2 linked regions of the Indioceanicola profundi genome follow. Each later gene encodes a partner of the first gene's protein in a complex. Links are inferred from orthologs where the notes say so. Each region holds a gene or a part of one and is shown in the gene's direction. Other genes may lie near its edges. The genes, in order: trxA and DOL89_RS17710.

Evidence for each region.
Region 2: the proteins of trxA (region 1) and DOL89_RS17710 are in contact, whole or in part, in an NMR structure (PDB 2IPA), measured with the Bacillus subtilis proteins. The link is inferred for Indioceanicola profundi from one-to-one orthologs.

The regions. Positions count from the first base shown.
Region 1 is NZ_CP030126.1:3,164,199-3,179,168, forward strand. The notes cover bases 9,669-12,619. They hold trxA (thioredoxin TrxA), read left to right. Parts: upstream 9,669-10,959; coding sequence 10,960-11,280; downstream 11,281-12,619. Other genes in these bases: DOL89_RS15180 (hypothetical protein), read right to left, coding at 9,669-10,642; DOL89_RS15190 (SDR family NAD(P)-dependent oxidoreductase), read right to left, coding at 11,348-12,103; maiA (maleylacetoacetate isomerase), read left to right, coding at 12,160-12,619. Outside these bases: DOL89_RS15140 (YifB family Mg chelatase-like AAA ATPase), read left to right, coding at 1-555; DOL89_RS15145 (alpha/beta hydrolase domain-containing protein), read left to right, coding at 631-2,679; protoporphyrinogen oxidase HemJ, read right to left, coding at 2,695-3,129; DOL89_RS15155 (MarC family protein), read right to left, coding at 3,224-3,859; DOL89_RS15160 (lysine--tRNA ligase), read right to left, coding at 4,922-6,526; DOL89_RS15165 (hypothetical protein), read left to right, coding at 6,732-7,598; DOL89_RS15170 (hypothetical protein), read right to left, coding at 7,608-8,036; DOL89_RS15175 (hypothetical protein), read right to left, coding at 8,169-9,503; more of DOL89_RS15180, read right to left, coding at 9,503-9,668; more of maiA, read left to right, coding at 12,620-12,816; DOL89_RS15205 (hypothetical protein), read left to right, coding at 13,360-13,674; iron response transcriptional regulator IrrA, read right to left, coding at 13,687-14,103; DOL89_RS15215 (hypothetical protein), read right to left, coding at 14,237-14,437; DOL89_RS15220 (NAD(P)H-dependent flavin oxidoreductase), read right to left, coding at 14,502-14,970. UniProt on the Bacillus subtilis protein: Participates in various redox reactions through the reversible oxidation of its active center dithiol to a disulfide and catalyzes dithiol-disulfide exchange reactions.
Region 2 is NZ_CP030127.1:299,856-314,633, forward strand. Bases 5,389-8,147 are described here. They hold DOL89_RS17710 (arsenate reductase ArsC), read left to right. Parts: upstream 5,389-6,385; coding sequence 6,386-6,910; downstream 6,911-8,147. Other genes in these bases: DOL89_RS17695 (RNA polymerase sigma factor), read left to right, coding at 5,389-5,450; DOL89_RS17700 (ArsR/SmtB family transcription factor), read right to left, coding at 5,527-5,859; DOL89_RS17705 (ArsR/SmtB family transcription factor), read left to right, coding at 6,003-6,353; arsC (arsenate reductase (glutaredoxin)), read left to right, coding at 6,907-7,332; arsB (ACR3 family arsenite efflux transporter), read left to right, coding at 7,344-8,147. In the rest of the region: DOL89_RS17670 (hypothetical protein), read left to right, coding at 1-465; DOL89_RS17675 (hypothetical protein), read left to right, coding at 530-1,063; DOL89_RS17680 (DUF2254 domain-containing protein), read left to right, coding at 1,401-2,690; DOL89_RS17685 (SDR family oxidoreductase), read right to left, coding at 2,715-3,404; DOL89_RS17690 (anti-sigma factor family protein), read left to right, coding at 3,723-4,163; more of DOL89_RS17695, read left to right, coding at 4,953-5,388; more of arsB, read left to right, coding at 8,148-8,411; arsenical resistance protein ArsH, read left to right, coding at 8,428-9,183; DOL89_RS17730 (FAD-dependent oxidoreductase), read left to right, coding at 9,332-10,786; DOL89_RS17735 (MFS transporter), read left to right, coding at 10,783-12,015; DOL89_RS17740 (AI-2E family transporter), read right to left, coding at 12,041-13,051; DOL89_RS17745 (hypothetical protein), read right to left, coding at 13,322-13,831; DOL89_RS17750 (exopolysaccharide biosynthesis protein), read left to right, coding at 14,294-14,778. UniProt on the Bacillus subtilis protein: Catalyzes the reduction of arsenate [As(V)] to arsenite [As(III)]. In vitro, can dephosphorylate para-nitrophenyl phosphate (pNPP).

The DNA.
Region 1 (14,970 bases):
GCGCGGGCGAACCACCATGTGGTCTATCCGGCGCGGTTCCAGCTCGTGGCCGCCATGAATCCCTGCCGCTGCGGCCATCTGGACGATCCGTCGCTGGCCTGCAACCGCGCCCCGAAATGCGCCCAGGACTACCAGTCGAAAATCTCCGGCCCGCTTTTCGACCGCATCGACCTGCATGTGGACGTGCCCGCCGTCACCCCGGCCGACCTGTCCCTGCCGCCCCCGCGGGAGGGAACGGAGTTGGTGGCGGCACGGGTGGCGCAGGTGCGGGAGGTGCAGCGCCAGCGCTATGCCAGCCTGAACCATCAGGGCGCCCCCGTGATCCGCACCAATGCGGAGGCGGATGGCGAGCTGCTGGAGAAGGTGGCCGCCCCGGACAGCGCCGGCCGCACGCTGCTGACCGAAGCGGCGGAGCGGCTGCGGCTGTCCGCTCGCGGCTACCACCGCGTCCTGCGCGTGGCCCGTACCCTGGCCGACATGGACGGGAAGGCGGAGGTGCGCCGAATCCATGTGGCCGAGGCGCTGAGCTACCGGCGGACGGTGCCGGGGCGCTGAGGGCACGGAGCTTGTAACAACAGGCGGATGGCGTGCAGCATGTGGCCGTGCTCCCATCTGGAGATTGCCCGGCCCATGCTCCGGTCCCCTGTGCGCCCGCTTCGCCATCTTGTCCTTCTGGCCGCCCTTCTGATGCCCGCCGCCGCCCAAGCGGCGGTGGAACGGGTGGAGGTGACGGAGCGGACACCTTTCGCGGAGGGAATGAGCTTTGGCGAGGCCGGGGCCTATGAGATGGTGCGGGGCCGGGTGCATTACGCGGTCGATCCGGACGATCCCGCCAATGCCGCCATCGTCGATGTGGAGCTGGCCCCGCGCGACGGGCGCGGTCTGGTGAACTTCTCCGGCGATTTCGTCATGCTGCGCCCGGCCGATCCGGCAAAGGCGGACAGCACGCTGCTCTATGAAGTCACGAACCGGGGCGGCATCGGCATCCTGGGCCAGTTGAACGGCGCCCGCGCCACGCCGGACCTCCGGACGGCGGAGGATGCCGGCACCGGCTTCCTGATGCGGCAGGGCTTTACCCTGCTGTGGTCCGCGTGGAACTGGGATGTGGGGATCGCGGAGAACCTCCAGGCCAGCCTGCCGGTGGCCCGCCAGCCGGACGGGGCGCCCATCATCGGCAAGGTGGCCTATGAGCTGGTGCCCAGCGCCGAGGCCGACGCCCTGGACTGGACCGGGCTGCGGGCCAAGGGCTACATGCCTGCCGTGCCGGACGATCCGGAGGCGGTGCTGAGCGTGCGGGACGCGCCGCGCGGCCAGCGCACCACGCTGCCTCGCGACTCCTGGCGCTTCGAGACCGGCCCCGACGGGCGGCCCACCTTGATCCGGCTGGAGGGCGGGTTCCAGCCCGGCCGCATTTATGAGCTGGTCTTCACGGCACAGGACCCGGTGGTGGTCGGGCTCGGTCTGGCGGCCGTGCGGGACATCCTGTCCCATGCCAAACAGCAGGGGATCGCCGGGGCACCCCGGCCAGACCGTGTTCTGGCCTACGGCATCAGCCAGTCCGGCCGCTTCATCAGCCACATGCTGTGGCAGGGCTTCCATGTGGATGAGCAGGGGCGGCCGGTGTTCGACGGGGCGGTGATCCATGTGGCCGGCGGCGGCAAGGGCAGCTTCAACCATCGCTTCGCCCAGACCACCCGGCATTTCAGCATGTGGGAAGACCATATCTATCCCACCGACTTCCACCCCTTCGCCCCCGCGCCCACCACCAATCCGGTGACGGGCGAACAGGCGGGGCTGCTGGACCGGGTTCAGGGTGACGGGCCCAAGCTGGTCTTCACCAATACAAGTGCGGAATATTGGAACCGTGCGGCCAGCCTGATCCACACCACGCCGGACGGGCGGCAGGATGTGACCCCGCCGGAGAATGTGCGGATTTACCACCTGTCCGGCGCGCAGCATTTCGTCGCGCGCCAGCGGGAACGGGGCACCTTCGCCAACTGCGTCAACCCGCTGGACCATCAGCGGGCCATGCGCGCCATCACCGTCGCCCTGCGCGACTGGGTACGCGACGGCACGGCCCCGCCGCCGAACCGCCATCCCACCATCGCCGACGGCACGCTGGTGACGGCGGAGGCGTACAAGCGCGACTTCCCCGCCATTCCCGGCCTGCGCCTACCCGACGGCCCCTTGGTGCCCGCCCGGCTGGACAACGGCCCCCGATTCGCCAGCGCCGGTATCGCTGACACGGTGCCGCCGATCTGGGGTGAGCCCTATCCCGTGCTGGTGCCGGCCCCGGACAAAGACGGGCTGGACCTGGGCGGCATCCGCCTGCCGGACATCGAAGCTCCGCTGGGGACCCATACGGGCTGGAATACGAGGAACGAGGCGGCCGGCGCGCCGGGGGCCACCGACCGCTGGCAGGGCAGCTTCCTGCCCTTCGCACTGACGGCGGCCAAGCGCGCCGAGGATGGCGACCCGCGCCTGTCCCTGGCGGAGCGCTACGGGGACAAGGCCGCCTATCTGGCCCAGGTGCGGGCCGCGGCGGACCGGTCCGTGGCGGACGGGTTCCTGCTGGCCGGGGAGGTGCCCGACCTGCTGGGCCGGGCCGAAGGGTTCTGGGACCGGATGCAGGCCCGCGACGTCGATAGTGCTGCCTGCGCCTACATGTTCGCGGAATAAGGGCTGCCGCCCGCCTCAGAACGGCTTCACGATCACCAGGATGACGATGCCGATCAGCAGAAGGGTCGGCACCTCGTTCAGGATGCGGAAGTATTTGTGCGTCTTGACGTTCCGGTCGGCCTCGAAGTTCTTCCGGTGCTTGCCCAGGATGCCGTGCACGGCGGACATGCCGATCACCAGCAGGATCTTGGTGTGCAGCCAGCCCTGGCCCTGCATCCAGCCCGGTTCCAGCGCCACCAGCGCGAAGCCGAACACCCAGGTGGCCACCATGGCCGGGGTCATGATGGCCTTGTAGAGCCGCCGCTCCATCACCTTGAAGGTCTCGGACTGCTTCGACCCCGGCTCCGCCTCCGTATGGTAGACGAACAAGCGGGGCAGATAGAGCATGGCGGCCATCCAGGAGATGATCGCCAGGACGTGCAGCGCCTTGACCCAGAGATAGATGTCCATTCTTGCCGGCTCCCTTGTGGCGTGGGGACGTTCTACTGTGCCCGTGGAGCGAGGGGAAGCCGCCAAAGGGAAAGTGGTCGGTATGCCGCGCCGTTCAGGTCTGCCAGCCGGGGAACAGGGCGCGCAGGCCTGTCGCGATGATCTCCACCGCCACCGCGGCCAGCAACAGGCCGAACAGCCGGTTCATGATGTTGAGGCCCGTCTGGCCCAGCCGGTGCCCGATCGGCACCGCCATGCGCAGGCTGATCCACAGCAGCATGCAGACGAACAGGATGCAGGCCACCACCATGGCCGCATGCTCCCACCCCTCGCCGCGCTGCATCTGGATGATGACGGCGGAGATGGAGCCGGGGCCGGCCATCAGCGGAATGCCCAGCGGCACCACGCCCACGGCGGCCTTCTGCTCCGCCTCGTTCGCCTCCGTCGCGGTGTGCTGCACGGGAGAGACCTTGGCGTTCAGCATGCTGAGCGAGATCAGCAGAAGCACCAGCCCGCCGCCGACCCGGAAGCTGTCCAGGCTGGTCCCCAGCACCTTCAGGATCAGGTCGCCCAGGAAGGCGGAGGTCAGCATCACCGCCGCCACCGTCAACACCGCCGAACTGGCCGTCGACGCCCGCTCCTGCTCCGACCGGCCCTCGGTGAGGGACAGGAAGATCGGGATGGCGGCGAAAGGCGTCAGGATCGCGAACAGCGCGATGACGAAGCGGGAATATTCGGACCAGGGTTCCATGGCGGCGGGCTATCCGGAAGAGAGCGGCGGATGAAGGTAATCGACCGGGGGCCGGGATGCACGCGGCCTGCACGGCCAGTCTCTGCGTAGGTCGGTCATGCGGAGCGTGGCCGACACCCTTCGCCTATCCTCCGGGCCATTTGATCCCGTTCTCCCTGTGGAGAGGGATGGTTCGGGGTGTTGGAAAGGATGGATAGGATGAATGGGATGGCACGCCGGACCGGCGGAGCCAATCCTGTATAATTCAGCTTGCACCGGCCAATGAGGTCCTCTCCCTCATCCTATCCATCCTATCCATCCTATTCATCCTTGCCTGATTCCAGACAGTCTCTCACGGCCTGCGGGAACCGAGCCGAATGTCCGGGCTGGTGACATCTCGAAAGATGAAAATGATGAAGAGGATGAAAATGATGGTGCAGGGCTATTCGGTTCTCACCTCAGCTCCCGATTGGTCTTGAACACTGCCTGCGGCGCGCCCGGTCCATCATCTTCATCATTTTCATCATTCATGATGTCACCAGCCTCGACGCCGAGGCTCTAACGGGCAACCCTGTCGGCCACGCTGCGCGTGACCGACCTACTCCGGACATTGATCCGTAGCGCCTGCCGCCTGGGCTTGTACACCGCAGAGCCGTAGGTCGGTCACGCGCAGCGTGGCCGACATCCATCGCTCATCCGCGCCATTGAACGCCGTCCTCCCCGTGGGGAGGCTTGGTTCTGGATAGGGGAAAGGATGGATAAGGATAACGGAGCCCCCATCACCTGCCGGTGCGGGCTGCTGCTGAAGGACTGGCTCCGCCGGTCCGGCGCGCTATCCCATTCATCCTATCCATCCTTGCCTGATAACCAACCGTCTTTCACGGCCTGTGCGAACCGGGCCAAATGGCCGGCCGGTGACATCTAGAAAGATGAATAAGATGAACAGGATGAAAATGATGGTGCGGGGCCATTTGACTTCCGTCTCGGCCCCCGCCCGGTCTTGAGCACTGCCTGCGGCGCGCTCAGTCCATCATCCTCATCCTTCCCATCTTTCAAAATATCTCCGGCCCGACCGCTAAGGGCTCAGCCCAGCCCGCCCTCCGCCCCGCCCGGCTTCAGGGCGGTGTCGATCAGGGCGATGGTTTCCTGGACACCGTAGAGCTGGACGAAGCTGCCCATCCGGGGACCGCTGGTCTGGCCCAGCAGAACCTCGTACAGGGCCTGGAACCAGGCGCGCAGCTCGGTGAAGCCGTGGCGCTTGCCGACCTCGAACACCTGGTTCTGGATTTCCTCCGCCCCGGCTTCGGCGCTGAGGCCGGCCAGCACGGCGCGCAGATCCTCCAACGCCGCCCGCTCCTGCTCGCTCGGCGCGCGGAAGCGCTTCGTGGGCTTCACGAAGTCCTGGTAGTAGGTGACGGCATAGCCCACCAGCCGGTCCAGGAAGGGTGCCGTTTCCGGCGAGGCGCCCGGCGCATAGCGGCGGATAAAGCCCCACATCACCTCCGCATTCTCCGCATTGGCGGCCCCGGCGAGGTTCAGCAGCAGGCCGAAGGTCAGGCCGGCCGTGCCCTTCACGTCGTTGGGGATGCTGCCATTGTGGATGTGCCAGACCGGCGTTTCCATCTTCTGCGCCGGGTCCAGCGCGTCGAACTTGGAGATGAAGGTCAGGTAATCGTCCACGGCGCGCGGGATAACGTCGAAATACAGCTTCTTGGCCGCCCGCGGCTTGTTGAACATGTAGAGCGACAGGCTCTCCGGCGGGGCGTAGCGCAGCCATTCCTCCATGGTCAGGCCGTTGCCCTTGGACTTGCTGATCTTCTGGCCCTTCTCGTCCAGGAACAGCTCGTAATTGAAACCTTCCGGCGGGCGGCCGCCCAGGATCTTCACGATCTTGTGGCCCAGCTCCACGGACGGGATCAGGTCCTTGCCGGCCATCTCGTAATCCACGCCCAGCGCGAACCAGCGCATGGCCCAGTCCGGCTTCCACTGCAGCTTGGTGTGGCCGCCGGTGACCGGCGCCTCCACCTTCCTGCCGTCCTCATCCTCGAACACGATGGTGCCGGCGTCCACATTGCGCTCCAGGATGGGAACCTGGAGCACGCGGCCGGTGCTGGGGCTGACGGGCAGGAAGGGGCTGTAGGTGGCCTGCCGCTCCTCGCCCAGCGTGGGCAGCATTACCGCCATGATCTCGTCATAGCGCTCCAGCACCCGCAGCAGGGCCTGGTCGAAGCGGCCGGAGGTATACCAGTCGGTGGAGGACTGGAACTCGTACTCGAAGCCGAAGCTGTCCAGGAAGCCCCGCAGCATGGCGTTGTTGTGGTGGCCGAAGCTTTCGAACTTGCCGAACGGGTCGGGCACCTTGGTCAGCGGCTTGTGCAGATGCTCGGCCAGCATCTCCCGGTTCGGCACATTCTCCGGCACCTTGCGGAATCCGTCCATGTCGTCGCTGAAGGCGAACAGGCGGGTGGGCAGGTCCGGGCGCATGCGCTGGAACGCCTGCCGCACCATGGTGGTGCGCGCCACCTCCCCGAAGGTGCCCATATGCGGCAGTCCGGACGGGCCGTAGCCGGTCTCGAACAGCACATAGCCCTTTTCCGGTTTCTTCTCGGCGTACCGGGCAACCAGCTTGCGCGCCTCCTCGAACGGCCACGCCTTCGCCTGCAACGCCAGGTCAGTATCGCCGGACATATCACTCACCACAGTCGGAAAAGGGTTGAAAGAGCCGGAACCCTAGGGGCTGGGCGGGATGCGGTCAACGGGCGGGAGATGCAGGCCAGACCAACAGTCGGCGGCGCAGGTCCGGCCCGCTTCGCATGGTTCACCCCCGCATTCGCCAAATCGCCATGATCGGCGCTAGACTTGACCGCTCTGCTCCCCAGGCCAAGGCATCCCCATGCTCCCGTTCCTGCGCACCCGCCTCGGCATGTCCCTGCTGTTCGCCCTGCTGGCGCTTGTGGCCTGGGCGGGGCTGCTGGACCGGGCGGAACGGGCGGTGCTGCCCGGCACGCTGGCCGGGGCGGGGGAGCGGGTGCTGGAGGAGAACCTCACCCGCGCGGCCGCCCTGTTCGCGACGGCCCGCACCTTGAACGCCGCCATTTCCGTGCTCCAGTCGGCGGAGGTGACGGCGGGCGTGTCGGTCGGGGCAGGGGTGGAGGGCACCGTCGTGCCCGGTCAGGCGCTGGACCCCATCAACGACCTGATCGAGCGGTTCAGCGCCATCATGCTCTCCGCCACCGTGGCGCTGGGCGCTGCGACATTGCTGGTCACAGCGGGGGATGTTTACGGCTTCGGGGTCCTGTTGCCGCTGGGGTTGCTGCTGGCGGCGACGGCGCTCTGGCTGCCGGGGGCAATCGGCAGCGGTTTCCGTCGGGGCGGGCAATTGCTGCTGGTGGCGGCCCTGGTCGCCAAGGTCGGCCTGCCGGTTGCCGTGTTGGCGACGGAGCAGGTGGCAGAGGGGCTGGTGCAGCCCACGCTCGACCGGGCGGAGGCGGAGCTGGCCGCCATCGACCTGCCTACGCTGCCAACCGACCCCGCGGCGGAGCAGGACCGGTCCTGGCTGGAGCGGCTGCGCGCCATGACCGACATTGGCGAGCAGATCCGTCAGGCGGCGGGGGCCGCGGCCAGTCTGGCCGACACCGTCATCGCCCTGACCGTGGCCTATGTGGTGAAAATCCTGGTCCTGCCGGTGGTGATGCTGTGGCTGCTGGGCCGGGTGGCGGAGATGCTGATCGGCGGCCTGCTTCCGAAGCGGCAGGAATAACCGGCCGGGTCAGTCCGCCGGCGCCCTGTCGCCCACGGCCAGCGCCGGAAGGGCGGTCAGCAGGGCGGCGAGCACCGGCGGCCCCGCCAGGATCGCCATCGCCGGCGGGCCGCCGGGAGCGCCGGCCAGGGCGGTCGTGACCAGGACCGCCACCCCGCCCAGGAACAGCAGCGCCCAAATGAAGAAGAAGTTGACGGTGAGCAGCCGGATCGGCTCCACCCCGCGCCATTCATGCACCAGATAATGCGCCATGGCGAAATAGGCCGTGGCCCCGCCGATGGCGGCCAGCATGGGCGCCATATCCGTCAGCAGGAAAGTCGCTCCATAGGCCGCCGCGCCGCCGATGGCCGCCGCCGCCAGCATCGCAAAGGCACCGCCCAAAGCCGGGAGAAGTCCGGCGTCCCCACGCCGGTCCCGGCCCATCTCGATCGCCGCCATGATTGTCCCCGCCTGCCCGACCTGCCCGGCGCCCATAATGCCGGTGCTTTTTATTTCGAATATCGAACCGTGATATTCCGTGGCCGTCAAGCCCGATGGACGGTGGTTTCCGGCTGCCGAAAGGGGGATGGCTCAGACCGATCGGCGCTGCCACTCCCGGAACAGCCGCTCCGCCTCGTCCGATCCGGCCAGAATTTCGATCACACGCAGGCTGTTGAACATGCGGCGCTGGACCTCCGCGCCGGGCTGGCCGCGCAGAACGGTTTCGGTCCCGGCCTCCACCTGCCGGCGGATCTCGTTGATCTTGGCATCCACCTCCCGCTTGATGCCGAGATGGGGGGCCAGACGGGCGGATTTGCGGAGGGCGAGCGCCAGCTGTTCCGCCTTCCGGACCTTCTCGTCCGGATCGACGGCGGCGTCGGGCCCGAACAGCGTGCCCAGAAGCGCTTGGTCCACGTCGCTGACGATGGTGCGCTTGACGAATTCCCCGATTTCCGTCCTCGCTCCGTCCACCTTCCTCGACATCTCCTTGTCCCGAAGCGCCAGCACCGCCTCGTTCACGGAGTTCAGCCCCTCGGTCAGCCGTTCCGCCGTGGCGGCCAGCTCGCTGCTGTCGGCGGATGCGGCCTCGCGGTCCATGTCGGAGGTCTGGCGCAGCAGGTTGCCGACGACGATCCCGGACAGCTCCCTGGTCAGCCCCTCCTTCTCCTGCGGCGTGCCGCCCAGCCTGACCTCCTGCAGCATCCGCAGCAGGTCGCCGGGCCGCCTCATCCGGCTGGTGAGAACCAGCAGGGCAGGGCCGGTGTGGCGGGGATTCTCCCGCCCCAGCTCGATCATCGCCGTCTTGACGATCTCGACATGGCTTTCCGCCAGCTCGCCGATGGGCTTGGCCGGCAGGGCCAGCTTCAGCGCCTCGATCCGCGGCCCGATGCGGACCACATCCGCCACGGTGGCGAGCTGGTTCAGCACGTCCTCGTCCCGGCCGAACAGGGTGACCTGGAGCTTCAGGTTGGCCCGGACCTCCACAAGCAGTTGGTCCAGCGCCGCCGCTCCCGCCGTCCACAGCGGCTCGCCGACGACGGCAAGCGCGCGGGCGTCCCGCGAATCGATGGTGGACAGGGTCGACTGCATCTCCGCCACCAGACCGTGGGGCAGCCGGTCGCGCAACGCCCGCCAGCACGGGGCCAGCACCGCGCGGGATATGCGGTTCAGACGGCGCTGGTATCCCATGGGATCGTCCAGCACATCCTCCACCGGGCGGAAGAACAGCCGGGATACCGCCAGCCGGCGGGGCGGGCGCAACTCCGTCAAACGCGGGCGGATCGTCTCGAAGGCGCCCTGCACCTCCGGCCGCTCGCGCATCTGCTCCAGCAGCTCATAAATCTTCAGGAACTTGCCGTCCGGTAGCCGGGCGCTTTCCGCCGCCAGCCGGGACCATTCGTCGGCGTTGCCGTCCCCTCCCGACATCAGGCCGCTCCCGCTTTCAGCGATTCCATGCGCATCACCGCCGGCATGTCCAGCGCGCCGGTCCGCCAGTCCTCGTTCACCCGTACCCAGCGGCGCTGGATGCGGGCCAGGGCGTCCATGTCGAAGCTTTCGGTGCTCATGGCGATCTCCTCCTTCGGGATCACCGGCACCAGGCGGGAGATGTCGGCCACCATGCTCTGCTGCGCCTCGCCCGGCGCATCGCGCACGCTTTCCCACATGGCCAGGATGAAGTCCCAGCCGTCCAGCAGCCAGGAGATGCGGCCCACATGGGCCAGGATGGCGGTGCGGAAGCGCTGTTCCCCATGGATGATCTGTTTGGCGTCGGCGCAGACCTTGTCCATCTGGACCATCCGCATCTTCACCAGTTCCAGCGTGTGCCGCCCCACCTCGGCGACGAACCGCGCCAGATCGGATGCGTCCGACAGGTCCAGATTGGCCCAGCGGTCCAGCTCCGCGCAGAACTCGTCCAGCCGGGTGGCGAGCGCCCGCAGCCGGCCCGGTTCCGGGCAGTAGGGCAGTCCCACCGGGGCCACCACCGCCCCCAGCCGTTCCACCACTGCGGACAGCATCTCCGGCTGGACCTTGACGATCTGGGCCACCTTGCCCAGCGCCTGGCGCGCCATCCGCCTGGATTCGTCCACATTCATGCCGGGGCGCAGCAGGTCCGCCGCCCCCATGCCGACCAGCTTCAGCAGCTCCGTCACCAGGATGAACTGGGTCAGGACCAGATACTGCCCGTCCCTGTCCAGCGCCTTGGCGGCGGCCAGGGCGGCATCCGGCCCGGCCACGCCGGACGCCTGAACCTCCAGCGAGGCGTGGCGGATCGACTCCGGCGAATGCACCTCCAGCTTGGAGATGGCATCGAACAGCAGCCGGTCGTGCAGGGTCACCGTCATCATGGACGGCACCGTCTTCCAGGGCATCACATAGACGCCCTTGCCGCCGGTGAAGTTGGGCAGCAGGAACTCGAACTGCTCGTTCCGGTCCAGCCGCAGGCGCGCCTGGGCCAGCAGGGGCGTGGTGAAGGGAACCGCCACCCCCCGCTCGGCGAAGGTGGAGGGGATGAACTCCTCCGCGACGCCGACGCTCTGGCGACCGATCCGCTTTGTCTCATCCATGCTGTGACTGCCCGCCGCCATCGGCGCATCCTGTTGGAAAATCGCACCTTCTCAATTTTATATAAATTGTGCAGATGCGCCAGTGGCTGCCGGTGACATCGTGCGGGGCGGACCGCGGCAAACCGCCCCTGGTACGGCGGCCGGCTGTTGAACCCCGTCCGGCGCAGCCCTGCCGTGCCGGGGGCTGTGCCTTGACCCGCTGCGGGGGGTGCTCCTACATTCTGTGGCGACAAGCCGCCGTGGCTTCTGTGCCACCGGTATACCAAACCTGGGGTCAGCCGGGCCAAACCCGGGATCCCCAACGTGGGAACATCACCATGAGCACCACCAAGGTGACCGACTCCAGCTTCGAAGCCGACGTTCTGAAGGCCGAGGGTCCGGTCCTGATCGACTTCTGGGCGGAATGGTGCGGCCCCTGTAAGATGATCGGCCCGGCGCTGGAGGAAATCTCCGAGGAGCTGGCCGGCAAGGTGACCGTCGCTAAGATCAATATCGACGAGAATCCGATGGTCCCGGGCAAGTACGGCGTCCGCGGCATCCCGACCCTGATGCTGTTCAAGGGCGGTCAGGTCGCCGCCACGAAGGTCGGCGCCCTGCCGAAGCAGCAGCTCAAGAGCTGGATCGAGCAGTCGCTCTGATCGGCCGGCAAAGGGTCAAGGCAAAGGGGCTCCGGACGATCCGGGGCCCCTTTTCCTTTGGGCGGCGCTAAAGCCCTCTCAGGCCGCCATGCGCGCCCACGACCTCCCCGGTCACCCAGGCGGAGCCGGGGCCGGACAGCCAGGCCACGACGGCGGCGATATCCGCCGGCTCCCCGATGCGGCCCAGCGCGGTGCGCTCCATGACCTGGGCGGCGCGGCTCATGTCGCCGGACTTGAAACGGTCGGTGGCGGTCACGCCGGGCGCGACAGCGTTGACGGTGATGCCCAGCGGCCCCAACTCCTGCGCCAGCACGCCGGTCATGGCATGCACCGCCCCCTTGCTGGCGGCGTAAAGGGCGCGCAGCCCCACCGGCATGTCCACGATCACGCTGCCCACCAGCACGATGCGCCCGCCGGCCGTCATGTGCCGCGCCGCCTCCCGCGCCAGCAGCAGCGGCGCGCCGGCGTTCACGGCCAGCACCCTGGATATCTCTGCGGGCACCAGCTCCCGCACCGGGCCGAAGCCGCCGGTTCCGGCGTTGCAGACCAGGATGTCGGGCGTACCCATGCGGGCCATGGTTTCGGCGTACAGCCGGACGGCCCCGCCCTCCTCGGCCAGCTCCACCAGATCGGCCTGGAAAATTTCCGCCCGCACGCCATGGGCGCGGCAGGCCGCGGCCACACTTTCCGCTTCCGCCGCCGCCTGACCGTAATGAATGGCGACATCGGCGCCGTCGCGCGCCAGCCGCTCCGCAATGGCGGCGCCGATCCCGCGTGAGGCGCCAGTGACCAGCGCCAGCTTGCCGTTCAGAAGCTTTTCCATGCACAGTTCCGCAGCAAGGCCAGACCCCATCGAGCCCGGAACGGATAGCACGAGACATGAAGCTGTATACCTATTTCCGCTCCTCCGCCGCCTACCGGGTGCGGATCGCGCTGAACCTCAAGGGCCTTGGCTACGAGGCGGTGCCGGTGCATCTGCTGAAGGACGGGGGGGAGCATCTGCGGCCCGAATACCGGGCCATCAACCCGCTGGGGCTGGTGCCCTCGCTGGAGGATGCCGGCAACCTGCTGACCCAGTCGCTGGCCATCGTGGAGTATCTGGAGGAGACCCGGCCGGAACCGGCCCTGCTGCCGAAGGACGCGCTGGCGCGTGCCAGGGTGCGGGCCTTCGCCCACGGCATCGCCTGCGACATCCACCCGATCAACAATCTGCGCATCCTGAAATATCTGCGCGGCCCCCTGCACCAGGGGGAGGACCAGGTGCAGCGCTGGATCAGGACCTGGGTGGAAACCGGCATGAACGCGCTGGAGCGTATGGTGGACCGGCCGGGCCGCATCCCGCAGGAGGGCGGGCGGTTCTGCTTCGGCGACACGCCCGGCATGGCGGACCTCTGCCTGATTCCGCAGATGTTCAACGCCCGGCGTTTCGAGTGCGACCTCTCCGGCTGCCCCACCCTGGTCGCCATCGACGCCCACTGCCGCACCCTGCCGGCCTTCGCCGATGCAGCGCCGGAGAATCAGCCGGATGCCGCATAGGTCGTGCTGACAATAAACGTAGGTCGGTCACGCGCAGCGTGGCCGAAACCCTTCGCCTGTCCGGTCCATTTGACGCTGTTCTCCCTGTGGAGGGGGGGGCGGGGAATTGGCAAGGATGACGGGATGGCGCGCCGGACCGGCGGAGCCAGTCCTGGATCACCAGCCCGCACCGGCGGATGAGGTGCTCTCCCTCATCCTATCCATCCCATTCATCCTTGCCTGATAACCGAATGCCTGCCGGGGCTGGCGCGGACAGGGTCGAATGGATGGGCTGGTGACATCTCGAAAGATGAAAAAGATGGAAAGGATGAAAATGATGGAGCGGGGCCATTCGCCTAAGCCTCAGCTTCCGGTTCGTCTTGATCACTGCCTGCGGCGCGCCCGGTCCATCATCTTTATCCTTCCCATCTTTTTCATCTTTCATAATGTCAACAGCCCCGACGCCCGCCTTTCGAGATGACACAAGCCCCGAACCGCACCGGGTCGTGAACCAGCGCCCGGCCGTGCTAAGCTCCGGCCGGTTCAGGTCTTTTCGGATGTGAGATGAGAAATTTCCACTGGCACCCCGCGTTGATCCTGGTCCTGCTGATCCTGGGCGGGCTGGCGTATCTTTTCTTCGATTACGGCACGCTCGACCGTTGCCAGATGATGCGTCAGGAGGTGCGGCAGCGCTTTACGCGGGGAGAGGTGCCGGCCGAGGTGCGGGACAGCCCCGGCGGGCAGCTTGTGGTCGGGCTGGTGGAAGGCGGGCCGAGCCGGTTCCTGACCTACGACCTGTCCAAGAATGTCTGCATGACGAAGACCGCCCGCATGTGGTTCGCCGACGACACGGAGATCGGCGCGATCCTGATGGACTGAGCGGGCGTCCGCTCAGCCCTCGGTCAGGCGGATGATGACATCGACGCGGGCCACGCGGGTGCCCGCGGGCGCATTGGGGATCGCGGCCAGGGATACATGCTCCCCCGGAATGTCCTGCAGCTTGCCGGACCCCTCATAGAAGAAGTGGTGGTGGTCGTCGGTGTTGGTGTCGAAGTAGGACCGTCCCGCTTCCACCACCACCTCGCGCAGCAGGCCGGCGCCGGTAAACTGGTGCAGCGTGTTGTAGACGGTAGCCAGCGATACCTGCATGGAGGCGGCGGCTGCTTCGCCATGCAGCTGTTCCGCCGTGACATGGCGTTCCTGCCCGTCGAACAGCAGCTTCGCCAGTGCAAGGCGCTGGCGGGTGGGGCGCAGACCGGCCTTGGTCAGGCGGTCCAGGGCGTGGCTGTAGGGTCTCGTCATGCTCATGAACAGCATATGAGCGGGCAGATGCACCGTTGGAAGAGGGCCTGACAGGCGATCCCCGTTCGGATGCACTGCAACGCAGGCGGATATATTTGGAATGATTCCGATCTGCGTTGCAACTGCGAAAAGCGCGGCATCATCCCAGCCCCACCAGAAGGACCAGGGCCGCGGCGGCGGCAACCAGCGCCCTGTCGCCCCGCGGCGATACCGCCGCCCGCAGGAAATCCTGGTCGGCGGCCTGTGCATCCAGCCGCAACAGCATGGAAAGCCGCCCCATCGCCAGAACGGCGATGAGCACGGCCAATAGGCAGATCGGGATCAGGGTCCAGGCAACCATGTCCCCTTAACACGGGGACAGGGCCGCGGGTTCACACCGGCGGCACGGAGCCCGCCGGGCGGGGTCAGTACCCCGTCTGGATGCGGTCTATCAGCTCCTTCACCGTCGGCACGAAGCCGTTGGCGTACCATTCGTCCTGGCCGAAGCGATAGGCGTTGTGACCGGCGAACATCAACTGGTCCTCGGTATCGTCCGAGTGGCTGATGTTCTGCAGGGTCTTCTGGATGCAGAAGCTGCGCGGGTCGGCCTTGCGGCCGGTGGTGCCTTCCTCGTTCTGCGCCCAGTTGGAGAACTGGCAGGCGCTGAGGCAGCCCATGCAGTCGACCTGGTCCTTCAGGATTTCCCGGCTCTTCTCCTTGGTCACGAAGATGAGCGTGGTGTCCGGGGTCTTCAGGGCAGTGTCGAAGCCCTCCCGCACCCAGCCCTCCGCCCGCTCCTTGTCGTGCGGGGTCAGGTAGACGGGGCGGCCGCGGGGGCCGATCAGGAATTCGTCCGTGTGGTCGCCCACGGGATCGTTGGAATAGACCACCTGC
Region 2 (14,778 bases), on another replicon or contig:
CACGGCTTCCGGAACGACGCCACCGTGACCCAGTTCGGCTACAAGCTGGACGCGGAAGTCTCGCAGGACGGCGCCCTGAACGATGCCACTGTGACCCAGGCCGGCTTCTACAGCGACGCCGAGGTCGATCAGGACGGCTTCGATAACGCCGCGACGATCGCCCAGTTCGGTTCCGCCGATGCCTTCGTGACGCAGGATGGTTCCTGGAACGAGGCGATGGTGATCCAGACCGGCATCGCGCATTTCGCGACGGTGACCCAGGACGGCAAGAGCAACGAAGCCACGATCCTGCAGGCCGGTTTCGGCAATGACGGCAGCGTGGACCAGTACGGCTCCCGCAACGACGCCTGGATGGTCCAGGTCGGGGCCGGGAACTCCGCCATGGTCTCGCAGACCGGCTACAAGCATGACGCCGTCGTCACGCAGTTCGGTCACGGCAACAGCGCCTACGTCACTCAGCGTTGATCCGGCCGGTCAATGGGGGACTTCGGTCCCCCATTAACTTCAACGACAGATCGAGGCTGAAATCATGCGTATCGGGACGCTCCTGGCCACCCTCATGTGCCTCATGACCATTCCGGCCGCGGCAAGCGAGCTGTCGTTGCTGCATGCCGGTTCGCCCCTCGGATCGGACGGGTGGGGCGAGGCCTCCATCCTCCAGGCTGGCGCGGGCAATCTCGCCGTTCAGGAACAGATCGGCTACAGCAACGGGTTCGTCGCTCAACTCGGCGTCGGCAACTCCGCTTCGCAGTTCCAGGCCGGCGCCAGGAATCAGGCTTTCACCTTCCAGTCCGGAGAGGGGAACGCTGCCATCACAAACCAGACCGGAACCGGGAACTCGGCGTCAACGCTCCAGTACGGCAAGGGAAATGTGGCCGTCACCAACCAGTCCGGCAGCTTCAACTCCGCCAGCATGGTCCAGACCGGCCTTCAGTACCTTCTCGTATATCAGCGTGGGGCCCTGAACCAACTGACGCCCGGGCAGGTTCCGGCACAGTCGGCACTGATCCTCCAGCAGGGCGTGAACGCCGAACCCACTGTCATACCCCTCCGGGGGCGGTGAACCGCCGCAACAATCGGTGTCCAGGACACCGGCACCCGCACGGCCTTTGTCAGAGGCCGGGCCGGGGCGTCAGCCCCGAGGATCGCCCCGGCGATCCGGATTTTAGCCAGCCTCAACCCGGCATGCCCCCATGCCGGGTCTTTTCCATGTCCGCTCGCTGCCCGCAACTGCCTTCCGCATCGAGAATGCGGGGCGTCACACGCCGTCTGCAACTGTTGACGACCTGATCGCCAAGCCGTCGGCAGGAATGAAAGTGCAGCGGCCCGGTCCTGCGCAGGCCGATCAGTAGTCTGCGGCGCATCGATTGGGAACAGAACCGGAAGGATTGCTTGAACAGATGAGGGAGCGCCTCCGCCATTACTGGCAGTTCGTCCAGTCGAGCCTTTGGTTTGTGCCGAGCCTGATGTGCATCACGGGGGTGGCGCTCGCGGTCGCTCTGCTCGTCTGGGGCACAGGCTTGATCGAGGATTCGGCGAGCTATTGGATATTGCACACCGGCGACGTGGATAATGCGCGTGAGCTGATGTCGGCGCTCCTCTCCGGCATGATCACGATGTCGTCCCTTGTCATCTCCATCACCATGGTTGTGTTGACGCTGGCAGCCGGCCAGATCGGCCCCCGGCTGATCCGGAACTTCATCCAGGATCGCGTAACGCAGACGGTGCTGGGCTTCTTCCTGGCCGACATCCTGTACCTGCTGGTGGTCTTCCGCTCCGTGGACAACGGCAGCGATGCTGTGCCCCATCTGGCGGTGACGGTGGGAACGGTGCTGACCGCGGCTTCGATGCTTGTCCTGCTGTTCTATGTTCACCGGCTGGCCCGCTCCATCATCTACGACAATTTCATTCAGAGCGTGGCCGTGGAACTCCGCAGCGCCATCCGGCATCTCTTGCCGGAGGAGCAGGATTATCGGCCACCTTCCTATGAATTGGGAGAGGACCATGGATGGATAGATATGGGCCGGGATGGCTATATTCAGTCTGTCAACCATAAAGCGCTGGTGGATGCCGCCTGCAAAGCCGATGCGGTGATCCGGCTGCATGTCCGGCCCGGAATCTTTGTTCTGAGCCGCGGCGAGCATATGGCCATCTATCCGGCGGCCGCACGGACCGACGAGGTTTGTCGCCAGGTACGGGATGCCTTCATTATCGGGTCCGAGCGGGTTCCCACGCAGGACATCGAGTTCGGATTCCGCCAACTGGTCGAGATCGCCGCGCGGGCCCTGTCGCCTGGACTGAATGATGTCTTCACCGCCGTGGCGGTGATCGACAACATCTCCGCCGGTCTGACCGACATTTTCGCGCGGGGGCTTCAGCCATCCACCAGGTGCGACCGGAACGGCGCTCTGCGCCTGGTTCTGGACGTTGCGGATTACAGCAGCATCGTCGGCGAGGCGTTCGACCAGATCCGTCATTCGGGCCGCGGCAATCCCGCGATCCTGCTCCGCCTCGCCGACGCCATCTCGCGCCTCGCCCCCTGCATAAGCTTGGCGGCCCAGCGGCGGCCGGTGCTGGAGCAGTTGGACATGATCCTGGATGCGGCCGAACGCAACATCGCCACGCCACGCGATCTTGCGATGATCCGTGCGAAGTGCCAGGAAGCCCGGAACCGCCTGGTGCAGGGCTGATATCCTGGTGTGATGCCTCGGCCCTTATTCGATCGGCGGCGTGGGAAGGATCGTGAGTTCGTGGACGTCCACGCCCTCGGGCTGGCTCAGGGCGTAGACGACACTACGGGCCACATCGTCGGGATTGAGGGAATTCGGCTGCGGCGCGTCGAAGAAGGGCGTGTTCACGACCCCCGGTTCGATGAGCGTGACACGGACACCGGTGCCGCGCAGCTCCTCGCGCAGGCCGTAACCGATGGCGGAGACCGCCCATTTCGTGGCGGCGTACATTGAGCCGGCCAGCACCCGCCGTCCGGCGACGGAGCCCGTGATCAGCACATGACCGCGCGCCGCCTTGACATGCGGCAGTGTGGTGCGGAGCGTGTAGGCCACGCCCAGGATGTTGACGTCCACCATCCTGCGCCAGCTTTCCGGCGGCGCGCCGGAGAAGCCACCGGGCTTTCCGCCGGTACCGGCATTGGCGAAGACGGCGTCGATGCGGCCAAACCGTTCGGCCACTGCGTCAGCCATCCTTTCCTGGCTTTCGTAATCGGCGACATCGCAGGGTACGGCGAAGGCGTTCTCCTGCCCGATCTCCTCCACCAGACTGGTAAGCTTGTCGGCGGATCGGGCTGCCAGTGCCACGCGCCAACCGTGACCCGCGGCGGCGCGGGCCGTTGCCGCGCCAATGCCGCTGGACGCACCGGTGATAAGCAGGACTTTGCCATCTGGCATGGGCGATTCCTCCGAATTCCGAAGTCATGAAGCTCGCGCCGGAATGTCCGGACCTGCATCCAACGGCCGGGGCAGGCGGTTGGTCCGGTGGCTGCATGGATGGCCCGCCTGGATTCCCCTCTGCGGAGAGGGCGTGAGTGGTAACGCTTGGGGGAGGGTTGAAGTAGGGACGCTTGTCGATCTTACTGAGAGCCTGGAACTCCTGACAGGACGGCAGTGCGGCAGGTTTTTGCCGCCCCACCCGGGTGAGTTCGGAAACTGCCGCGCAGCCGGGCTTGAGCGTTGAACCCGGCGGGCGGCTTGCATGAGACTCCCAACATGCTTCATTTGACGGATGAGCTGCTTGTTGCCTATGCGGATGGTGAGCTGAGCCGGGAAAGCGCCTCGTGGGTCGAGGCCGAGTTGATGCGCAACCCGCAGGCGCGCAAGCGGCTGGATGCGTTTCAGCAGGTGTCCGGCCTGGTGCTCAAGGCCCACAGGACGGCAGGGCAGGCTGGCAGGAGAGTGGAAACCGCTCCTGCCGTCTGGATGCGTCCGGCCGGCTATGCCCGTGCCGGTCTGGCTTTCGCCTGCATGGCCGGGCTGCTTTGGGTTGGCGGCGATCTGGTGTCGCATGATACGGGCAGCCAGAATACGCAGCAGGCGGCGGTGAGCCACTCCGCCCCGTCGGAGACGGAAGAGGCGAGCAGGGTGGACCCTTCGGGCGACGTGGTCATGGCCGCGTGGCTGCGGGGAACCCACGCGGCGCCCTATCGGTAGAATTCAAGGCACCTGTGGATTGGATGACCACAATAATGGCGTGATCACCGGGAAGTCCGGTGCATCACGCCATTACGTTTTCAGCTTCACGTTTTCAGCTTCGTGGATTTTCCCGCACCGGCAATGCTCGCCAAACAGGGAACGCCTCGCGGCTGAGGAGGGGCGAGCTGCGGAAACTGACAGGCTTGCGCGTCAGAGGGAATTTCGAGCGCGGTTTGAAAGTAATCGGCAGCGGCTATTCTTTAAAAAGAATAAAGCCCGTATTTAACTTGTGCGCCGATTGCTCCGCTGGAGAACCGTTGTCGAGGCGGTCCGGCAGGGTGCATCACAAGCACCTGAGAAGAGTACAACATAGCCGGGCATGGGGTCTTGCCCTTTCAGGCGATGTTCCAAATTTACAAGGGGTAATCCGCTTTCGGACAATGAAGGGGCTTTCACCCGCTTGTGGGGCTGTATCTACCCGATCTATCCGGGAGATGTGTCGGCATTCCCGCTCCGCCCGGCTAGTTGACTGGGACAGCGGCGATAATCCCTCCGCTGGTCATTACGATTGACAAAAATTTATGTATTTCTGTGTCTGTCGGGGCGGGAGGCAGAAACGGCGCGTCATCGCGCTGGTGAATTACGGCACGTGCGCAGTCCTCGAACCGCAGGCAACGTGTCATGACTTTGACGGTCCCATATTCAGTACAGTCCGGTGCCGAATGGAAATGGCCGGAGCCGGAGGAAGATACTGCGGTATCGAATAATTCCGAAGCAAAAGAGTCCGTCGCCGCTTCCCAGGATCATGTGCACTCACTGCTGGATGTGTTGCCCGGACTGAGGCGATTTGCAAAATCGCTGACCGGCAGCATGGCGGAGGCGGACGATCTGGTGCAGATGGCGGTGGAGCGCGCCTTGCGTCAGCCGCAGGCGCTGGGGGGCGTTGCCAATCTGGGCAGTTGGATGCGCTGCGTGATGCGCAACGGCTGGCTCGACAACCGGAAGTCGGCTTGGCACCGCTACAGGGTCTCCGAGGAGAGCTCCGGCGACGTGATCGGCGAGGATGGCGAGAGTATCGTTGCTGTGCGTTCCCAATTGAGAGCCGTTCAGGCGGCCATGGCGGCACTTGCGCCGGAACTTCGCGAAGCGCTGGTCCTGGTTGCCGTCGAAGGTTTGAGCTACCGTGACGCGGCGGAGCGGCTCGGCATTCCGGTCGCCTGCCTGAACAGCCGCGTAGCCCGGGCGCGGGCAACCCTGGCGGAGGAAGTCGGGCTGCTGCCCGCCAAGAACCCGAAGGGGCGCTAGTCCAGCCGGACATGTTGATTGCGGCGGCGGCATGAACTTCGCCGGATGCGCGGCGACAGCCGCCGCCTCCTTCCAGTCAGCAACAGCTTTCGGCCCTGCTCCCGGAAGCGGTCTGCCCCGCCGCCGGACGGGTGCAGCATTCCTCGGTTAGAAAGCCCATCAGGCTGTCCATCTGCCGATAGACGGGGCGGCAGTACAAGGTGCGCCCGCCCCGCACCTGCTCGATCAATCCGACGGTCACGAGCTGCTTGACGTGGTGGGACAGGGTGGAGGGAACCACTCCCAGTTCCTCACCTAATGCGCCGACCGGAAGTCCCTCATCCCCCGCCTGGACCAGCCGCCGATAGATGGCGAGACGGGTCGGATGGCCCAGTTCGGCAAAGCAGCGGGCGGCGGTCTCCATATCCATCGAGACATTCCTGTACTGGGCGGTCATGGCGGCGCCAAGGCCGCATTCCGCCAAGATGGTCCGTCGCCTCCGCGATTTCCAGATTTGCGGGCTCCGGCCGTCGCGGCATTGACACGAGCCGAATCTTTCATCATCGTCGAAGGATGGAAACGAAAGCCGCCATTGAAGCGTTCGCGGCCCTGGCCCAGGAAACCCGGATCGGGGTGTTCCGCCTGCTGGTCCAGGCCGGTCCGAACGGCCTGTCCGCGGGAGAGATATCCCGTCAAGTGGGTGTTCCCGCCTCCACACTGTCCCATCATCTGGCGACGCTGGAGCGTGCCGGGCTGCTGCGCTCCTGGCGGGTGCAGCGCCAGATTTTCTATGCCTCCGATTTTGAGGGGACGCGGCGTCTGCTCGCCTTCCTCATGGAGGATTGCTGCCAGGGCAGGCCCGAACTCTGCGGGTCCGGCTTCGCCGATGCCGCGGCCTGCGAACCGGATTGCCGGGATCGGTAACCGCACATGGCCGCCGACGGAAAGGAGTGACCATGTCCGAGCGGGTCTTCAACGTCCTGTTCCTGTGCACCCACAACTCCGCCCGCAGCGCCATGGCGGAGTGCATTCTGAACCGGGAAGGCAAGGGCCGCTTCCGCGCCTTCAGCGCTGGAAGCCAGCCATCCGGGCGTATCAATCCCCATGTCCGCGACCTGCTGAACCATCTCGGCCACGACACCGCAAATCTGCGCTCCAAGAGTTGGGATCAGTTCGCAGTGCCCGGCGCGCCGCAGATGGACCTGATCTTCACCGTCTGCAACAGCGCGGCCGGCGAGGTACGCCCGGTCTGGCCCGGCCATCCGACGACGGCGCACTGGGGTTTTCCCGACCCGTCGAGCGCTACAGGCACCGACGCGGAGAAGGGGGCCTTCACGGCCGATGTCTACCGGCAGACCCAGAGCTGCCTACAGGCCTTCGTGGCGCTTCCGATCGGCTCGCTCGACCGGCTCCGCCTGAAGCAGAGGCTGGATGAGCTGGCGGACCAGTCCACCATTTCCGAACCGGAGGAGCCCGCATGAGCGCGGTCACCATCTACCACAACCCGGCCTGCGGCACGTCGCGCAACACGCTGGGCCTGATCCGGAATGCCGGGATCGAGCCCACCGTGGTCGAGTACCTGAAGACGCCGCCGGAGTGCGAGAGGCTGGTCGAACTTGTGCGTGAAATGGGCATTCCGGTCCGGGCGCTGCTCCGGCAGAAGGGCACCCCCTATGTAGAGCTTGGCCTCGATGATCCGGCTCTGACCGATGACCGGTTGATCGACGCCATGATGGCGCATCCCATCCTGATCAACCGACCGATCGTTGTGACGCCCCTGGGCGTGCGCCTGTGCCGCCCGTCGGAGGTGGTGCTGGACATTCTTCCCGCCCCACAGCGCGGCGCCTTCACCAAAGAGGGTGGCGAGCAGGTCGTTGACGATCAGGGCCGCCGCTTGGCGTGAGCGAGGAACAGATGACCACAGCCAATCCCGCCGCCCGCCTCGCCAAGACGCCCATGGGAGTGTTCGAGCGTTACCTCAGCCTCTGGGTCGCTCTGGCCATTGTGGCCGGCATCGCGCTGGGCACCCTGCTTCCCGGACTGTTCGGAGCCATGGCCGAGCTCGAATTCGCCAGCGTCAACCTGGTCGTCGCGGTGCTGATCTGGGTGATGATCTATCCAATGATGGTGCAGGTGGATTTTTCCGCCTTGCGCCGGGTGGGGGACAAGCCCAAGGGGCTGGTCATCACGCTGGTGGTGAACTGGCTCATCAAGCCCTTCACCATGGCCGGGCTGGGCGTGCTGTTCTTCGAAATTCTGTGCCGGGACTGGATCGCGCCGGCCGATGCCAAGGAATACATCGCCGGCCTGATCCTGCTCGGGGCGGCTCCCTGCACCGCAATGGTGTTCGTCTGGTCGCAGCTCACCCGCGGGGACGCCACCTACACGCTGGTGCAGGTGGGATTGAACGACGTCATCATGGTGATCGCCTTCGCCCCCATCGTGGCGCTTCTGCTGGGCGTTACCGATGTGATCGTGCCATGGGACACGCTGCTGCTGTCCGTCGTCCTGTATGTGGTTCTGCCTCTGTTGGCCGGGTTCCTGACCCGCCGCCGGCTGGAGGCGGGCGGTGCCGGGGCGGTGGGCGCCTTCAGCAACCGCTGCAAGCCCTACACCGTGATCGGCCTGCTGGCGACAGTGGTGCTGCTGTTCGGTTTCCAGGGGCCGCCTATCCTTGAGCAGCCGGTTGTGATCCTGCTGATCGCCATCCCGCTGCTGGTGCAGAGCTACGGCATCTTTCTGATCGCCTTTCTATGGGCCTGGGCATGGCGGGTGCCCTTTGCCATCGCAGCGCCGGCTGCCCTGATCGGCACCTCCAACTTCTTCGAGCTGGCGGTGGCTGTGGCGATCAGCCTATTCGGCCTGGACAGCGGGGCGGCGCTTGCAACAGTGGTGGGCGTGCTGGTGGAAGTGCCGGTGATGCTCTCCCTGGTGGCGCTGGCCAATCGCACCCAGGGGCGGTTCGCCCCTGCCTGTCCGTAATCTCCCGAAGGCCGACATGCCCGACACAGAAGCACCTGATCTCGACACTTTCCCCAGCCTGGATGAACTTTTCCTGGACATTCCGGACCTAAACCAGCTGACGCCTGCAAGACCATCCACGCACCCTCCGCGAATCCTGCTGCTCTACGGCTCCTTGCGCGAACGGTCCTACAGCCGCTTTCTGACGGAGGAGGCGGCGCGATTGCTGCGGCGCATGGGGGCGGAGACCCGGATTTTCGATCCGCGCGACTTGCCGCTGCCGGACAGCGTACCCGCCGACCACCCCAAGGTGGTCGAATTGCGGTCCCTGTCGCAATGGTCGGAGGGGCAGGTCTGGGTCAGTCCGGAACGGCACGGCACCATCACCGGCATCCTGAAGGCACAGATCGACTGGCTTCCGCTGGAAAGCGGGGGTATCCGCCCGACCCAGGGACGCACGCTGGCCGTGATGCAGGTGTCCGGCGGCTCGCAGAGCTTCAACGCGGTGAACGCCATGCGCGTGCTCGGCCGCTGGATGCGCATGGTTACCATCCCGAACCAGAGCAGCGTTCCCAAGGCCTTCCAGGAATTCGACGAGCAGGGGCGGATGAAGCCCTCGCCCCTCTACGACCGGGTCGTGGATGTGATGGAGGAGCTTTACAAGTTCACCCTTCTGGTCCGGGACCGCAGCGACTACCTCACCGATCGCTACAGCGAACGTCGTGAAGAGGCACTGAAGCGGGCCTCCGAAGCGGCGACCCTGGCGGCAAAGGCCATGGACGGGCGACGCTGACCAGGGCGCGGGGCAGTGGGAATATTTTGAAGAAAATAGAAATGAGCATTGACGCGCATCCCGGGCGCTGTTATTTCGAATAACATCGAAATGAAAGACGGGGCCGTGCCGGAGCAGACGGCGTGGCCCGGCCTACCTACCTGGGAGAATGGTGATGAAGCATCCCGCACACCCCATTGTCGTGATCGGCGCCGGCCCGGTCGGTCTTGCTGCCGCCGCGCACCTGCTGGCCCGCGGACTTGAACCGCTGGTGCTGGAAGCCGCGTCCGATGTGGCCGCGAACATGCGCGACTGGGGCCATGTCCGTCTCTTCTCACCCTGGCGCTACAATATCGACAGGGCGGCGCGTGCCCTGCTGGAGCGGCATGGTTGGGCCGGACCGGACCTTGAATTGCTGCCCACCGGTAGAGACCTCGTGGAGCAGTATCTCCGCCCGCTGGCGGCTCTGCCGGACATTGCCGGCCGGCTGCGGCTCGGTCACCGCGTGGTCGCTGTCAGCCGCCGGGATGTCGACAAGGTGAAAACCGGCGGGCGAGATGCTTCGCCATTCGTCGTGCGATACGAAACTGCGGATGGCGAGGTTGAACTCCTTGCCAGCGCCGTGCTCGACGCCTCCGGCACCTGGGCCACGCCGAACCCGTTGGGTGCGAATGGCCTGCCCGCCATCGGGGAGAAGGCATTCGCCAGCCGTATCCATTATGGCATCCCGGATGCGACCGGCGCCTTGCGCAACCGCTATGCTGGCCGGTGCACAGTGGTCGTCGGGGCCGGCCATTCGGCGGCCAACGCCTTGCTTGACCTGGCGCGTCTGGCCGGACAGGAGCCCGGAACCCAGCTGGTCTGGGCCGTGCGCGGCACGGACCTGCGCCGGGCTTTCGGCGGCGGCGATGCCGATGCGCTGGTGGCCCGCGGCGCCTTGGGAACGGCGCTCCGGAACCTTCAGGCCGGCGGCGGGCTGGAGCTGGTGACCGGGTTCAGGGTGGTGAAGGTGGCGGCTGCGGGCGAGCAGCTTTTCCTGGAAAGTTCCGATGGCCGCCGCATTGAAGGCATCGACGAGATTGTCGCGGCGACCGGCCAGCGCCCCGATCTTGTGCCGTTGCGAGAGTTGCGGCTGAAGCTCGATCCCTGGTTGGAATGCACAGAGGCGCTGGGACCCCTGATCGACCCGAACCTGCACAGCTGCGGCACGGTCCGGCCGCATGGAGTACGGGAACTTTCCCACCCCGAACCGGGATTCTATACGGTCGGCGTCAAGAGCTACGGCCGGGCACCGACCTTCCTCATGGCGACGGGGTATGAGCAGGTCCGGTCCATCGCCGCCTTCCTGGCAGGCGACACCGAAGCTGCCTACGATGTGCAGTTGGACCTTCCGGAAACAGGCGTGTGCAGCAGCAACCTGGGACCTGACCCGCTTGCCGGTGCGGACGGCGGATGCTGCGGCGGACCCGCTCCGGCGGACGCGGATGCCTGCTGCGCCAAGGACGCCGGTATCAAGGCCTACGACGGGGCGGGATGCGGCTGCGGCGGCACGGCCGGGCAGGAACCCGCAACCCTCAACCCGGCGCCTGTGCCTTCCGGCTGCTGCAGCCAGAGGGCGGCATGACATCGGCCTTTCCGGCCGGAAGGGCCGCTTTTCCGGCCCGGGAGCGCCCCCGTCGCGGCCTGATCGCAGGGCTGGGGGTGGCCCAGATCATCTCATGGGGGACGCTGGTCTACAGCTTTCCCCTATTGGCGGCTCCGACGATGCAGGTGTTCGGTCTTGCCCGGACGGACGTGTATCTGCTGGCGTCCATGGCATTGTCGGTTGCGGCGCTTGCGGCCTATCCGGTTGGCGTTCTCATCGACCGGGGACATGGCCGAGCAGTAATGGGATCGGGGTCCATGCTGGCCGGCATCGGCTTCCTTGGCTGGTCGCAGGCGCAATCCGTCTGGCAGCTCTATCCTTTGTTCCTGCTGCTCGGCCTTGTGCAGGCGATGGTGCTCTATGATGCGGCCTTCGCCACGGTGGCGCGGCTGACGGGCTCCGGCGCACGGCGCGCCATTACCGCGCTGACCCTTTGGGGCGGCTTCGCCAGCACCGTGCTGGTGCCGGTGACGCAGCTTCTGCTGGACTGGCTCTGCTGGCGTGGAGCCGTCGCTGCATTGGGGCTTGCCAATCTGGCGGTCGCTGGGCTGACCGCAGCCATTCTGAGGGAACCGGCCTTGCCTGCGGCCCCGGCCGGCCCCGATACGCTTGCCGCGAACCAGCCGACTATGCCGGCCCCCCTCCGACAGGCGGCAAGCCGGGCAGCATTCTGGCTGCTGCTCCTGGCCTTCGCCGCTCATACCGGCATCTTCACGGCGTTGAGCTATCATCTCTACCCGTTGCTGGTGGAGCGCGGGTTGGAACCAGCAGCCGTGGTAGGGGCCATCGCCATGATCGGCCCGGCCCAGGTGGCCGGACGGATCGCAGTAACTGCTCTGGCCGGGGATCTGTCCGTCAGCCGACTGGGATCGGTGGTCGTGGCCGGGTTCCCGCTGGCCGTGCTGCTGCTTCTCGGCTCCGGCTCCACCCTGCTGATGGTCCATGCCTTTGCGGTGCTCTACGGGGCGGCCAACGGCGTCATGACCATCGTGCGCGGCCTTGCCGTGCCCGAAATGCTGTCCCGGACGGGATATGGTGCGATCAATGGCGCGATGGGGGCGCCGGCGACCCTGGCCAAGGCGGCGGCACCTGTGCTGGGCGCCTATCTCTGGCAGGCTTCCGGCGGCTACAACGCCCTGCTCCTCGCGGCGATGGCCGGGGCCGCCATGGTTGCGGCCTGTTTCTGGGCAGCGGTGCTCAGCCGGTGAGGGGGGGCCTCCCTGTCCTGGCGGCCTACTCCCGGTACTCAACCAGCGTATCCAACAGTACATGGACGGCGATAGCTGCGGGAACTGCTAGCAGCAGGCCCCATATGCCCCATATGCCGCCACAGATCAGGACTGCAACAATCAGTGCGACGGGGTGCATTCCCACCGTTTCCGCCATCAGCAGCGGCTGAAGCAGATTGCCATCGGCGACCTGGATGATGGCATAAAGGGCAAGCGCCCAGACCACCTGGAGGTCGAGCCCCCATTGGGCATAGGCGACCAGGACCACGGGAACCGCGGCCACTACTGCCCCGAGAATCGGAATCAGCGCCGACACGCCGGTGATGGTGCCGAGCAGCATGGGCCAGTTCAGCCCCATCGCATAAAAGGCTACTGTGGCCACGGCGCTGACAATCAGGATTTCATAGGCTTTGCCGCGTACATACCCGCCGAGCCGATCGACCAGCCGCGGCCAGAGCCGCTGGAGCACGGGATGGGCCGGAACCATACGTCCGAACCAGGCCAGGATGCGGTTCTTGTCGAACAGGAGGAAAAATACGGTCAACGGCACCAGGACCAGATAGATGCCGATGTTCAGCAGCATTTCCGCTGAGGCTGGCAGCAGCCCAAGCAGTGTCTGCACCCGTCCGCCGAGATCCTGGCGGAGTGATGCCATCAACTCAAGCGCATCCGTGCCGTCGAGCAGATCCGGATAGGCGGACACCAGCGTGACCACCAGGTCGTTTAGCCGCTGCAGCAGCACCGGTATGGATGTGAGGGCCGCAACGGTCTGGGACCAGAGCATCGGGATCCCGTAGAGCAACGCTGCCGCCAGGGCACAGACGAACAGGCCGAACAGGCCGCCAAGGGCTGGAAGACGGGGGAGGCCGGCCCTGACCAGAATATCGGCCAGCCCGTCGAGAAGGTATGCGACCAGCAAGGCGATCAGAACCGGTGCCAGCAGATTCCCAAAGGATAGCAGCAGGAACGTGGTTCCAACAGTAAAAGCCACCGGCAGCATCGTCCCGGACATCATGCGAGTCCGGTCGGCTCCAGCCGGTCTGGACAGTGTGTCTGTTACCCTCTCATGCGGGCGGGGTCGGTGCCGGGGCATGCTCGCGGGTTGTCCTGACCTCATCCTGGCAGCCCCGTCCGGCAATCGGGTTCCTGCTTCCGCGCTGTGACGAATAGCGTCAGCGAAAATACCGACGGCGCTGGGCATGCGCCATGCAGCGGCTGCGTTTCCGCCACCACATGGCGGCGTTTCAATAAGCGCGCCCAACGCCGACTTGTTCCATTCGGACGGTCAGCGTGGCAGACGCGTGCGATGGACCACCGGTCGATGGCCTTCGGCGTTCAGTGCGCCGGAAGGAGCGATATCCTCGTTCGGAACAGGGTGCATGCCTTCACCGGCACTGCGGTCGTCCGCAGCAGGATGATCAGCTTGGCGGAACTCCTCCGTAGCACGCTTCATCGCCAGGGCCCGGTTCGCATTCTTCACCGTAGCGTCCTTGGCTGCCTCGGTTCGGCGCCGGTCGAGTTCCTTGTTCGCACGCTGCAACGCGGCCGCCAGAACGTCGCGCTTGGCCCTGGTACCGGCGTCATCCCTGGCCGTCCCCTCCGCCTTGCCACGCATTTCCCGACGCTGCCGATTGGCAATATTGCGAGCACGATCGCGCCGATCGCGCAGCAGCCTGATCAGATCCGCCAGCTCGCCCTCCGCGACGCCTTGGATTGCGGGATGGTGGGTCCGGGCGACAATGTCCTGCTCTTCCCGGGTCAGGAACCGTGCCTCTTCCTGTCGGCTGCGGGCCATGCTGTATTTCTCCCATTCTACATAGCATCATCATATTCTACAAGGAAAGTGATAATTGGTTCCATCAAAATCCAGCATATACTCAGGTTAGTGAAGAATAGAATGGAATACGTAGCAGAATTGTTGCTCGCTCTTGTTGAGGAATTGCCGCTGTGTGTCGGCAGGAACATGCCAGTAAGCTGCGGCTTTCGATGCTCCTGCAAAGATAATCTGTTGTCGCCTGACTTTATCTATATTCTCGCGCGTATTGCCATGGGTTTTCTGGCGCATCCGCCAGCCCGTTTCAGCTGCATCAGTCTCGTAGGTACCATTACGCCACTCATAGGATCATCGCGACTGTGAACCGACGCCCTTCGGAGGGGTTCTTATCGGTGTGCACCGCCCGGCATGTCACTTCCGAATGGTTTCGAACTTCGGCCGGTCGTCGTCGCTGAGCAAACATGCAACAGAACAAGGTGATCCATGCCTGAACAGCGCACCCACGCCCTGAGCGACGTCCTGGACCAGCTGGAGAGCTCGGCCCACGGCGAGAGCATCGCGGTGCAGGAGGTGATCGAGAAACTCGGTCGGCATTCCTTTGCAGCCCTGATGTTGGTTTTCTCGCTGATCTCCACCTCGCCGGCCAGTGCGATCCCTGGCATCACGGCGATCGTCGCGGTAATTGTCTTCACGCTCGTGGTGCAGATGATCTTTGGCCGAAAGTGTGTATGGCTGCCGGCTTTCATCACTCGCCGTCGGATGTCCACCGCGAAGCTGTGCAAGGGGATCAGTTGGCTGCGCAAGCCCTTGCGCTTCGTTGAGCGGTTCTTGAAGGCGCGGCTCACCTTTCTTCTCCACCGGCCATGGCTGCTTCTGCCACTGACGCTGATTCTGGCGCTGACGCTTTTCATGCCGTTCATGGAGGTCATTCCGACCTCCGGCTCCATCGCGTCGGCGGTGATCGCACT